Regions from separate parts of the Metabacillus sp. SLBN-84 genome, predicted to be linked through region 3. Evidence: riboswitches for the same ligand, from Rfam matches in the RefSeq annotation. Region 3 holds a riboswitch; each other region holds the start of a gene.
What was found. A riboswitch is a leader RNA that binds a small molecule or an ion and turns the genes downstream of it on or off. The one in region 3 is predicted to bind S-adenosylmethionine.

Region 1 (4,232 bases), 290 kb from region 3:
AACCTCAATCAAAAATCCACTCTCGTTCTGCAAAAAGGCAACTGTCATGTAAGCAGTGATAATGAACTCTTTCATGTGCAGATTGCTGGGGAAGAAAGGCATTTTCAAGATTGCTTTCATTCGCCAATCAGGCTTTTACAGCTTGTAAAACTTGGAGCTATGGAGGCAAAAGGGTCATTCAGAAATATACTTCGAGTAGAGTCACTCATTCAGCTCTGCAAATAATTTTTTAAAAATTCAAACAAATAATTGACTTAAAAAGAAATAAAATGATACAATCCCAATAGAAATAATAAGAAATCTTATCAAGAGCGGTGGAGGGGCCTGGCCCTGTGAAGCCCGGCAACCGGATACAGCGAGTAACTCACGGTGCCAATTCCAGCAGAGTGGATATGCTCTGAAAGATAAGAAGACCGGGATGCGCGCCTCTTCTTTGAAGGGGTTTTTTATTTTTTTAACTTGGGAGGAGAAATGGATCATGACTCGAAAAAAGTACCGTTTGGAGACCGTCAACATTCATGGAGGGCTAAATCCTGATCCTGGAACAGGCGCCAGATCTGTTCCGATTTACCAGTCTAATGCATACGTTTTTAATGACACTGAGCACGCCTCAAACTTATTTGCATTAAAAGAACAGGGGTACATTTATACCCGTATACATAACCCGACTTCCTCCGTCCTTGAGGAGCGCATCGCTGAACTTGAAGGCGGTGTCGGAAGTCTTGCGGTAGCAAGCGGTATGGCAGCCATCACCCTCTCGATTCTGAATATTGCCGGTGCCGGGGATGAAATCGTGTCAGCATCGAGTCTTTACGGGGGAACCTATAATCTTTTCCAGACGACTTTGCCTAAATACGGCATTGAAACCACATTTGTTAATCCGGAGAACCCGGAAAATTTCAGAAGCGCGATTACAGAAAAAACGAAGGCGATTTTTGCTGAGACAATTGGCAACCCGAGTCTTCAAGTGCTGGATATAGAAGCCGTTGCAAAAATTGCCCATGAGGCCGGGATTCCGCTGATTGTAGATAATACATTCGCCACCCCGTATTTGTGCCGTCCGCTCGAACACGGGGCTGATATCGTTGTTCATTCAGCGACGAAGTGGCTGCTTGGAAATGGCACAACGCTTGGCGGCGTTATTGTAGATGGAGGGAAATTTGACTGGAACAGCAGAAAGTTCCCGGGTTTCACCACACCTGATCCAAGCTATCATAACCTGGTTTACGCAGAAGCCCTTCCGGAAGCGGCTTATATTGTTAAAGCAAGAGTGCAGCTGCTGAGAGATCTTGGGCCTGCACTCAGCCCGTTTAATGCTTTTCAATTTAACCTCGGTCTTGAAACGCTGCATGTCAGAATGAAAGAGCATATCTCGAATACTAGGAAGGTTGTAGACTATCTGAACGGACATCCTGCAGTTAAATGGGTTCTCTATCCTGAAGATTCAAAGCATCCGGACCGGGCACTTGCTGAGAAATACTTACCGGAGGGAGCCGGTGCAGTCGTGGTATTCGGCATTGAAGGCGGACGCGAAGCAGGGGCTAAAGTGATCAACTCTGCAGAGCTGTGGTCACACGTTGCCAATGTTGGGGATGCAAAGAGCCTCATCATCCATCCTGCGAGCACAACACACCAGCAGCTCGACGCTGACGGCCTGAGGAAATCAGGCGTAACGGAAGATCTAATCAGACTCTCTGTTGGTATTGAACATATAGACGACCTGCTTGAAGACTTGGAGCAGGCAATTGAGAAGGCCGTCGGCATAAGGTCACTGACAGAATCTACAGCACGATAAGCATGCTCCTGAAGTTTTGTTCTTGACACGTACTTTTGATGCATGATAGAATCACTCTCGTACTATAAACTCACTAAATATACAGTCAATTTAATAAATTTGTCAGTCTCTTATCCAGAGAGGTGGAGGGAAGTGCCCTATGAAGCCCGGCAACCGTCAACATCGTTGAAAAGGTGCCAATTCACTCAAAGCTTGCAGCTTTGAAAGATGAGAGAAAGGTTTTTTCACATATGCCTTTCTGCTCATTTCTGCAGAAAGGCTTTTTGTTTTTTGAGAAAAAACATGAAGCAAGGCGATATAGAGCAAAATGTTAGTGAGTGGAATTTTGGAAGAAGGTGAATTCATGATTACGCTAAAGGACGTACGAAAAGTATTTCAGACGAAGAATGGCCGTGTTACGGCTGTTGATTCAGTCAATCTGGACATAAACAAAGGTGAAATTTTCGGAATTATCGGTTATAGCGGCGCCGGAAAAAGTTCACTTATCCGCCTGCTGAACGGACTTGAAAAACCAACAGACGGCTCCATTCAGGTAGCCGACAGGGGCATCGATAAAATCAGCGGCAGCGAACTTCGAAAGGCACGGCAGGAAATCAGCATGATCTTCCAGCATTTTAACCTGCTTTGGTCAAGAACGGTACGTGAAAACATTGCGTTTCCGCTTGAGATTGCCGGAATAAAAAGCGAGCAGCGGGCTAAACGAGTAGAAGAGCTGATCAAGCTTGTCGGACTTGAAGGACGGGAAGATTCATATCCTTCCCAGCTGAGCGGAGGACAAAAGCAGAGGGTCGGAATTGCGAGAGCCCTTGCCAACAATCCAAAAGTGCTTCTATGTGACGAGGCGACATCAGCACTTGACCCGCAGACAACTGATTCCATTCTTGACCTGCTTGTTGACATTAACGAACGGTTAGGGCTGACGATTGTTCTGATTACCCACGAAATGCATGTTATCCGAAAAATCTGCCACCGTGTAGCAGTAATGGAAAGCGGAAAGATTGTCGAGCAGGGAGAAGTGCTTGACGTATTCAGAAAGCCTCAGCAGGCGATCACAAAGCGCTTTGTGAAACAAATTACAGAGCCGGATGACACGCAGGAAACAATGGAACTGATCCTTGAAAAATATAAGCACGGCATGGTTATTCAGCTGACATTTGTAGGTGATTCTACTGAAAATCCTCTGATTACGAACCTGATTCGTAACCATCCGATTCAGGTGAATATTCTTCAGGGGAAAATTTCACAAACGCAAAGCGGATCTTACGGCACACTGTTTATCCATATAGACGGCGAACAGGCTGAACTTGAAAGAGCGATGGCCTACATCCGCAGCCAAGAGGTCGAGGCGGAGGTGATTTCAAATGTTTGAGAACGTGAGATGGGAAAACGTATGGGAAGCAACCAGTGAAACCCTGTTCATGACTGCATTTTCGGTGGCAGCAACATTTGTGCTGGGTATTATCCTCGGCTTGCTGCTCTTCCTTACATCCAGAGGCGGTATCTGGGAAAACAAGCCGGTTAATGTCATCATATCTGCATTTGTAAACATTTTTAGATCGATTCCGTTTATCCTGCTGATTATTTTGCTTATTCCTTTTACCAAGGCCATTCTTGATACGTTTCTTGGTGCAAAGGCGGCACTGCCGGCATTAATTATCGGAGCTGCTCCGTTCTATGGCCGTATGGTTGAAATTGCACTCCGTGAAATTGATAAAGGAGTTATTGAAGCGGCCAGATCAATGGGCGCTAAAACATCTACGATTATCTGGAAGGTCCTGATTCCAGAATCATCTCCTGCTTTAATTTCCGGGATTACAGTAACAGCGATTGCTCTTGTCGGCTACACAGCCATGGCTGGAGTAGTTGGTGCAGGCGGCCTTGGAAACCTTGCCTTTTTGGAAGGCTTCCAGAGAAACAATAATGCTGTAACGATGATTGCAACCATTTTAATACTTGTCATTGTTTTCATTATCCAATTTATTGGAGATTTTATAACATCAAAATTAGACAAACGTTAGGGAGGATTATCACTATGAAAAAATTACTCTTAAGTGCTGTTTTTGCTACATCTGCTTTTGCTCTTGCTGCCTGCGGCGGCGGTGATGGGGGCGGCGAGGAATCTAAAACACTGAAAATCGGAGCATCTAATGTTCCTCACGCTGAAATTTTAGAAGAAGCCCAGCCTTTACTTGAAGAAAAAGGCATCGAGCTTGATATCGTTCCTTTCCAGGACTACATCTTGCCGAACAAATCTCTTGCAAGCGAAGAAATTGATGCAAACTACTTCCAGCACATCCCGTACCTTGAGTCACAGATGGCTGAAAACAAGGACTACGATTTTGTGAATGCAGGCGGAATTCACATCGAGCCGATCGGTGTTTATTCTAAAAAGCATAAATCACTTGAAGATATTCCTGAAGGCGGAACGATTATTATG
Region 2 (4,232 bases), 2.3 Mb from region 3:
ACGCGCTTGTGCCGGTGCCGTCAGGCAGTTCGATCAACTGGGGGGAACAGGAAGGGTTCGTTGAAAAGATTATTGATCAGCTTGAAGAAAGAGGATTCCCCGGACTCAGAAAGTCGATCCAGTGGAAAAAAGTCAGAACACCGGATGACAAAGAAATGGAAGGACTCTTTCAGGGAGGAAGCTTCGGCATCGCTCCGACTTTGTTTCAATCCGGCGTGTTCAGACCGCAGGTTAAACCATCCAAGCTCACAAACGTTTATGCAGCAGGAGCTTCGATTCACCCCGGAGGCGGAGTCCCGATCGTGATGCAGGGGGCGAAGCTGATGGTTTCTGCCATCTTATCCGATCATCAAAACAAAGAGAGGGAAGGAGTGAGTCTGAGTGGTTGATTTAAAACAAGCCTATCAGCAATGTGAAGAAGTCATCCGGCATCATTCTAAAACTTTCTATAAAGCTTTTTCGCTTCTGCCTCCCAAAAAAAGAAAAGCAGTGTGGGCTGTTTATGCATTCTGCAGAATCGTCGATGACATTGTAGACGAGGGAGAGAGGCCAAGCGAAGAATTAATGGCATTCACGGCTGAATTTGACTCTTTTCTAAGAGGGGACTACTCCAGAGACAATTTCATGTGGGTGGCCCTTCACGATACATTCACCAATTACGATATGGATGTGGAAGCTTTCCGGGACATGATTAAAGGCCAGGGAATGGATCTTGTCAAAATCCGCTATCAGTCTATGGAAGAAGTGCTCGATTATTCGTATCACGTTGCAAGCACAGTCGGCCTCATGCTTTTGCCGGTGCTTGCTCCGAAAAAGACAAGCCTTCTTCGGGAAGGGGCTATTGCTCTTGGACTCGGCATGCAGCTGACGAACATCCTAAGGGATATCGGAGAAGATCTTGAACGCGGCCGCATTTATGTCCCTGAAGAGGTGATGGCAAGACATAAAATGACCGAATTTGATCTGCAGCAGCAGAAGGTAACCCCTGAATTTATCCGAGTATGGGAGCATCTTGCGGCAGAAGCGGAAAAGCATTATGATACAGCGATGCTGACTATGCATGAATACCCTCTGCATTCCCGCGCACCTGTGAAAGCGGCCGGCCACTTTTACCGTGCGATCCTTAATAAAATCCGCTTAAATGACTACAATGTGTTCGGTGAGCGGAATTTTGTGTCAAGTGAAGAAAAACATGCGATCCTTTCGCAGATCTGATTTTGAACACAGCTCTGAGCTGCACCGTCTTCATCGGGACGGTGCTTTTTAGCAGAGTGTTAATCTTACTATTTTGATTATTCTAAAATAGTGATTGACAGAACCCAATACACAGTATAAGATTACGTTATTCAATTTAATAGCTTGCTTATCAAGAGTGACTGAGGGAACAGGCCCCTGCGACGTCCGGCAACCTCCTTAATTGGAACGGTGCTAAATCCTGCAGAATGTTCTTCATTCTGAAAGATAAGTCGTCATACATACGATTCCTCTTTCTGAATGAAGGAGGAATTTTTTTATTCAATCTAGGGGGAAAAAGACATGAAGAAAATGGTATTGGCATTATTAGTGGCAGGAGCGGGAATCCTGTCTGCGTGCGGCGCAGAAGAAACAAATGGAGAGAAGAAAGAAATTAAAATCGGCGCATCAGCCGGTCCATACACAGATATGGTGGAACTGGCCATTAAACCCGGCCTTGAAAAGAAAGGATATGAAGTTGAGGTTATTCAGTTCAACGATTATATTCAGCCTAATAATGCCCTTGGCAATGATGAACTGGATGCAAACCTGTTTCAGCACAAAATTTACATGGAAACATTCGCTGAGCAAAGCAAACTGGAGCTTTCGGAAATTATCACAGTTCCGACGGCCCCAATGGGATTGTATTCTGATAAAGTAAAGGACATTGATGAAGTCAAAGAGGGTGCCTCAGTCGCCATTCCAAACGATCCGACGAATGCTGCCAGGGCGCTTCATATTCTGAAGGACGCAGGACTGATTCAGTTAAATGAAGAGGTCAGCCCGCTTCAAGTATCTGAAAAAGATGTGACGGAGAATCCTAAAAAACTGACGTTCCTTCCGATCGAAGCTGCACAGCTTCCAAGAGCTGTAGAAGATGCGGACCTTTCTGCCGTGCCGGGGAATTTTGCTCTTGCAGCTAAAATGGACCTTGCGGATGCGGTGACTCTCGAGAACATGAACGATGTACACCGCAATCGCGTTGTGATGAACACAAAAGACGCTGAGTCGGAAATCGCCAAGGATATTAAAGACGTTGTTCAATCCGAAGAGTTTGAGGAGGCAATAGACAAAGATTTTAAAGGATTTGGAAAGCCTGAGTGGATGGAAGGCAAATAAATGGAGCAGAATGAAAACAGTCCGTATTGGGCTGTTTTTCTGATGGGAATTATAAAAAATGAGTTGTGAAAAACTTTGAAACGTGATCGGCGTCCAGCTCCACCGCCTAGATCCTCTGTCAGAACAAATCCAGCAAAAAAGTCAAACCCGGACTTTTCTGCCGGATTCTTATCTGCCTATCGGATCTGTTCAAGGCGTTTCCGCTTTTGTTATTTCTTGAGTAAATTCGCTTCCTCTGAAATAATTGAAATACAGTTTATCCTAAACCTGAATGAAAACAAGAAAGGAGACAGGATGAATAATTTAACCAGCGGATGGAAATTTGACAACAGCTACATGCGTCTTCCGTCACTCTTTTTTGCCAGTCAGAAACCGGCTGCGGCAAGTTCTCCTGAAATAGTGCTGTTCAATGAAAAACTGGCTGTTTCTCTCGGTCTCAGCGCTGACACATTAAAAAGCGATGCGGACGTTTTCGCGGGAAACCGGATTCCAGATGGTGCAGAGCCGATTGCACAAGCATATGCCGGCCACCAATTTGGCCCATTTTACAATGCTTGGAGACGGCCGGGCGATCCTGATTGGTGAGCACTTGACGCCGGATGGCCGGAGAATCGATATGCAGCTGAAAGGCGGAGGAAGGACGAAATTTTCCCGGGGAGGCGACGGCCGGTCTGCTCTTGGTCCAATGCTTCGAGAGTACATTATCAGTGAAGCCATGCATGGTCTCGGCATCCAGACGACACGGAGTCTTGCAGTGGTCACGACGGGGGATGCTGTGATCCGGGAATCGTTTTTGCCTGGTGCAGTTCTGACCCGGATCGCTTCAAGCCACATTAGGGTTGGCACCTTCCAGTATGCGGCTAACTGGGGAAGCATAGAGGATTTAAAGACGCTTGCTGACTATGCAATCAAGCGGCATGATCCAGAGATTGAAGAAAATGAACACGCCTATTTGTCCTTTTTAAAGAAAGTGATTGACCGTCAGGCTGAACTCATTGCCAAATGGCAGCTTGCAGGATTTATTCACGGTGTCATGAACACAGACAACATGACAATCAGCGGAGAAACCATCGATTACGGACCATGTGCCTTTATGGACGCATATGATCCGGGAACTGTATTTAGCTCCATTGATGTCAATGGCCGCTATGCATACGGAAATCAGCCTTACATCGGAGGATGGAACCTTGCAAGACTGGCAGAATCCCTTTTGCCGCTGCTTCATGAGGATGAAGAAAAGGCGGTTGAGATTGCGCAGGATACCCTCTCAGCGTACAGTGATTTGTATCAGCAGTACTGGCTTAATGGAATGAGGGCTAAATTGGGCTTGTTCACTCAGGAAGAAGAGGACGAGTCTCTCGTTCAGGAATGGCTGAAGTTGATGCAGAAGCATCATGCGGATTACACAAATTCGTTCAGGTCACTCACGACTGGTTCATACGGGGACTCTGCCCTGTTTCAATCAGAGGAGTTCGGAAAGTGGAATCGTCTTTGGGAAGAGAGGCTAAGCAGGCAGACGCAATCAAAAGAGGAGTCGCTGCAGCTGATGAAAAACAGCAACCCCGCAGTCATTGCCCGCAATCACCGGGTAGAAGAGGCCCTTGCAGCCGCTGCTGAGGGAAATTACAGTGTGACTGAGAGGCTGCTGCGTGTATTGGAAAATCCGTATGCGTACTCTCCGGAACAGGAAGAATACTGCAAGCTTCCTCTGAATGACGATCAGCCTTACAAGACTTATTGTGGTACGTGAGATGATAAAAAAACTGTTTCCCGCATTCAGGGAAACAGTTTTTTAGCTTCTGTGCCTTGAAGCAACAGCCTCCCCGACGTTCATACCGCTCAGTGTTACCATGGGCGAACCTCCTCCGGGATGGGTGCTG
Region 3 (4,232 bases):
ACCGTATGTCCGTCTTCAATATAGTAGAGCGGTTTAATTCCAAAATGGTCTCTTGCTCCAAAGAGGTGCCTGTCTAATCTGTCCCAAATTAAAAAGGAAAACATCCCCCTCAAATAATCGACGACTTCCGCTCCGTACAAGTGATACAGCGCGACAATCACTTCTGTATCTGTTTCCGTTTTTAATGAAGCGCCTTTTGAAAGCAAGTGTTTTCTAAGCTCCACATAATTATAAATCTCTCCATTAAACACAATGTGATAGCGGCCGTTTTGATAAGACATGGGCTGATGACCACCGTTGACGTCAATGATGCTGAGTCTTCTGAATGCAAGAATCACGTGATCATCCTCAAACATCCCGCCGTCATCCGGACCCCTGTGCCGTATCATCCTGCCCGCATTTTTTATAAGCTCCATGTATTCCGTTTTCTTTGATTGACTGTAATCAACAACACCTGCAAAACCGCACATTTTTTTCCCTCCAGCTTTTTGACTGCCTGTGAAACGACAGAAACTGCCGGAAAGTTGCATATTTTTACATAAAAAAAAAGATTATGGCCTAATGTTTCTAAAAATGAGCTCAAAAAAAGATGAAACCCGCCTAAAGGCAAGTTTCATCTTTTGAAATCTTATCGGTTTAACGCTTGCTCTTTAAGAGCCTCTGCTTTGTCCGTTCTTTCCCATGGAAGGTCAAGATCGTTGCGGCCGAAGTGACCGTAAGCAGCCGTTTGTTTGTAAATTGGACGGCGAAGGTTCAGCATATTGATGATGCCTGCTGGACGAAGGTCGAAGTTCTCGCGCACAACGTCTACCAGCACATCTTCTTTCACTTTACCTGTTTCAAATGTGTCAATTGCAATAGAAACCGGCTGTGCAACACCAATTGCGTATGCAAGCTGAACTTCACACTTGTCAGCAAGACCTGCAGCTACAATGTTTTTAGCAACGTAGCGCGCTGCATATGCTGCTGAGCGGTCAACTTTTGTAGGATCCTTGCCTGAGAATGCGCCGCCTCCGTGGCGTGCGTAGCCTCCGTAAGTGTCAACGATGATCTTACGGCCAGTCAGACCGGCATCCCCTTGAGGTCCGCCGATAACAAAGCGTCCAGTCGGGTTGATGAAATATTTTGTATCTTCGTCGATTAATTCCTTCGGAACAACCGGATTAATAACATGCTCTTTTACATTGCGCTGAATTTGCTCAAGTGAGATTTCAGGGTGATGCTGAGTTGAAATAACAATTGTGTCAATGCGCACAGGCTTGTCATTTTCATCGTATTCAACCGTTACCTGAGTTTTTCCATCCGGACGAAGGTAAGGAAGAATGTCTTCTTTACGCACTTCAGTCAGGCGGCGGGAAAGCTTGTGAGCCAGTGAAATTGGAAGAGGCATAAGCTCTTTTGTTTCATTGTTCGCATATCCGAACATAAGACCCTGGTCACCTGCACCAATTGCATCGATTTGCTCGTCAGTCATTTTTCCTTCGCGGGCTTCAAGCGCCTGGTCAACACCCATGGCGATATCAGCTGACTGCTCGTCGATGGAAGTAAGTACTGCACAAGTTTCAGCATCGAAACCGTATTTTGCACGAGTGTAGCCAATTTCCTTAACTGTTTCACGGACAATTTTAGGAATGTCTACATAAGTAGAAGTTGTGATTTCACCGGCAACAAGCACAAGACCTGTTGTTACAGATGTTTCGCACGCTACACGGGCATTTGCATCTTTTTCAAGAATTGCATCGAGAATCGAATCAGAGATCTGGTCGCAGATTTTATCAGGATGACCTTCAGTTACTGACTCTGAAGTAAACAGACGACGTTGTTTAGTCATTAAAGTTTTCCTCCTCAAAAGGTAGATGATACGGAACTCATTCCCTTTCATATTTTGACCATTCGGCAAAATATTTCAGTTGGCATGTTTTAGGAGAATCCACGAGTACATTCAGGCAAAATATCATTGAAAAATAAAAAATCCTTTCCCGCGAGGAAAGGTTATTTACTGAATTCGCAGCCTTTCGCTCTTATCGATCAAGGGCTTTCGCCTTGCATCAGGTTAGCACCTTTGCTTTTCAAATTCACTCAGGGCATTCTGATCTGAAATGAATTTTTCCGGTAAAGCAGGTTGCTGGGTTTCACAGGGCCTGTCCCTCCACCAGCTCGGGATAAGAGAATCCGTTCAAGGTCATATGATAGCGCACTTTTTATACAGGTGTCAACAAAAAATGACAAGGTTTTTATGTTCCTTTTTTTTACTCTTCTTTCTTCTGTTCCACAAAAAGGTGGGGACGAAACACTTCTATTATATATGTCTCATTTTCGAGGAAAACAGAGCGGTATTTGTTCCATTTCGTGAATTTTCACGTAGAATAAGTTAAATAGTATAGACTATTTATTTTAATGTGTTATACTAATTAACAAGAGCAGGATGAAACTATAGATAAAATTCCGAAATATAGGTAAAGGATGGGTATGGGATGAATTCAATCGAAATCACAAACGAGCTTGAAGTGTTACTTAATGGGGAAAATGCATTTCATAACTTATCGGTTCCAGTTCTTGTTGAAAAGGTTCTGGAGCGAAAAGAAGGCGTTTTGACATCAACGGGAGCCGTACGTGCAACTACAGGCACATATACAGGCCGCTCACCTAAGGATAAATTCATTGTAAACGAAAAATCCACAGAAGACAAAATTGAATGGGGTTCTGTGAATCAGCCTTTCTCAGAAGCAGCATTTGAAAAGCTATACTTAAAAGTCCTATCATACTTAAAAGACCGCAATGAGCTCTTTGTTTTCAAAGGATTCGCCGGCGCCGATACGAAATACCGGCTTCCGATTCAGGTTGTAAACGAGTTTGCATGGCATAATTTATTTGCCCAGCAGCTTTTTATCCAGCCTGGAAGTCCAGATGAGCTGGTTCAGCATACAAATCCATTTACAATCGTTTCTGCACCGAATTTCAAAGCAGACCCTGCTGTTGATGGAACAAATTCCGAAACATTCATTATTGTCTCTTTTGAAAAGAGAACGATTTTAATCGGCGGTACGGAATATGCCGGCGAAATGAAGAAATCCATTTTTTCTGTTATGAACTACCTTCTGCCTGAGAGCGGCATTCTGCCGATGCACTGCTCGGCTAACGTCGGCCAGGAAGGTGATGTCGCCCTGTTCTTCGGACTTTCAGGAACAGGAAAGACAACGCTTTCTGCAGATCCGAAACGCAAATTGATCGGCGATGACGAGCACGGCTGGTCAAATGCGGGTGTTTTTAATATCGAAGGAGGCTGTTATGCCAAGTGCATCAACCTCACAAGAGAAAAAGAACCGCAAATCTTTGATGCGATCCGATTTGGATCTGTTTTGGAAAATGTGGTCCTAGATGACGATACAAGAGCGGCAGATTATGATGATACATTCTTCACTGAAAATACAAGAGCAGCTTATCCGCTTGAAGCAATGGACAATATTGTGATGCCGAGCATTGCCGGACATCCTCATACAATCGTCTTTTTGACAGCTGATGCATTCGGAGTTCTGCCTCCAATCAGCAAACTGACGAAAGAACAGGCTATGTACCATTTCCTTAGCGGCTATACAAGCAAGCTTGCCGGAACAGAGCGCGGCATTACATCACCGCAGGCTACGTTCTCAACATGCTTCGGCTCACCATTCCTTCCGCTTCCGGCAACAGTCTATGCCGAAATGCTCGGACGCAAAATCGATGAGCACGGTGCCAATGTGTTCCTTGTAAACACGGGATGGACCGGCGGAGAGTACGGTACAGGTCAGCGTATGAAGCTTAAGTATACGCGTGCAATGGTTCAGTCTGCACTTGAAGGTGAGCTTGACAGCGTTGAGACAGTAACCGATGCAAACTTCGGCCTGCAAATTCCAATTCATGTACCGGGAGTGCCTGATGAAGTGCTCCAGCCGGTGAAGACATGGGACAGCACGGAAGCCTACAACGCAAAGGCGCAGGAGCTTGCGGAACAATTCAAACAAAACTTCAAAAAGTTCAAGAACGTTTCAGCTGAGATTGAAGCGCTTGGCGGACCTACAGTCTAAGAACAAAAGCGCAAGCGCCTTGGTCAGATCCGATAGGCAGATAAGAATCCGTCAAAAAAGTCCGGTTTTGACTTTTTTGACGGATTTGTTCTGACAGAGGATCTAGGCGCTTCCGCTTGCCGATGATAACTTTGTTATGTTATCCACAGCCTTTTATTCTTTATAATT

Region 1: linked by a shared signal. The riboswitch ahead of RKD52_RS03810 (methionine ABC transporter ATP-binding protein) and the one ahead of metK (methionine adenosyltransferase) in region 3 are both predicted to bind S-adenosylmethionine.
Region 2: linked by a shared signal. The riboswitch ahead of RKD52_RS17025 (MetQ/NlpA family ABC transporter substrate-binding protein) and the one ahead of metK (methionine adenosyltransferase) in region 3 are both predicted to bind S-adenosylmethionine.

The regions. Positions count from the first base shown of each region.
Region 1 is NZ_JBRJIP010000001.1:784,735-788,966, forward strand. Features, by position in the region: gene RKD52_RS03800 (hypothetical protein) at 1-225, shown strand, start outside; SAM riboswitch class I at 300-411, shown strand; gene RKD52_RS03805 (O-acetylhomoserine aminocarboxypropyltransferase/cysteine synthase family protein) at 479-1,795, shown strand; SAM riboswitch class I at 1,903-2,009, shown strand; gene RKD52_RS03810 (methionine ABC transporter ATP-binding protein) at 2,139-3,164, shown strand; gene RKD52_RS03815 (methionine ABC transporter permease) at 3,157-3,813, shown strand; gene RKD52_RS03820 (MetQ/NlpA family ABC transporter substrate-binding protein) at 3,828-4,232, shown strand, end outside.
Region 2 is NZ_JBRJIP010000001.1:3,341,131-3,345,362, reverse strand. Features, by position in the region: gene RKD52_RS17035 (phytoene desaturase family protein) at 1-389, shown strand, start outside; gene RKD52_RS17030 (phytoene/squalene synthase family protein) at 382-1,215, shown strand; SAM riboswitch class I at 1,361-1,468, shown strand; gene RKD52_RS17025 (MetQ/NlpA family ABC transporter substrate-binding protein) at 1,537-2,352, shown strand; partial or broken gene RKD52_RS17020 (protein adenylyltransferase SelO) at 2,647-4,102, shown strand; gene RKD52_RS17015 (phytoene desaturase family protein) at 4,145-4,232, opposite strand, start outside.
Region 3 is NZ_JBRJIP010000001.1:1,075,426-1,079,657, reverse strand. Features, by position in the region: gene asnB (asparagine synthase (glutamine-hydrolyzing)) at 1-470, opposite strand, end outside; gene metK (methionine adenosyltransferase) at 629-1,831, opposite strand; SAM riboswitch class I at 2,019-2,169, opposite strand; gene pckA (phosphoenolpyruvate carboxykinase (ATP)) at 2,475-4,064, shown strand.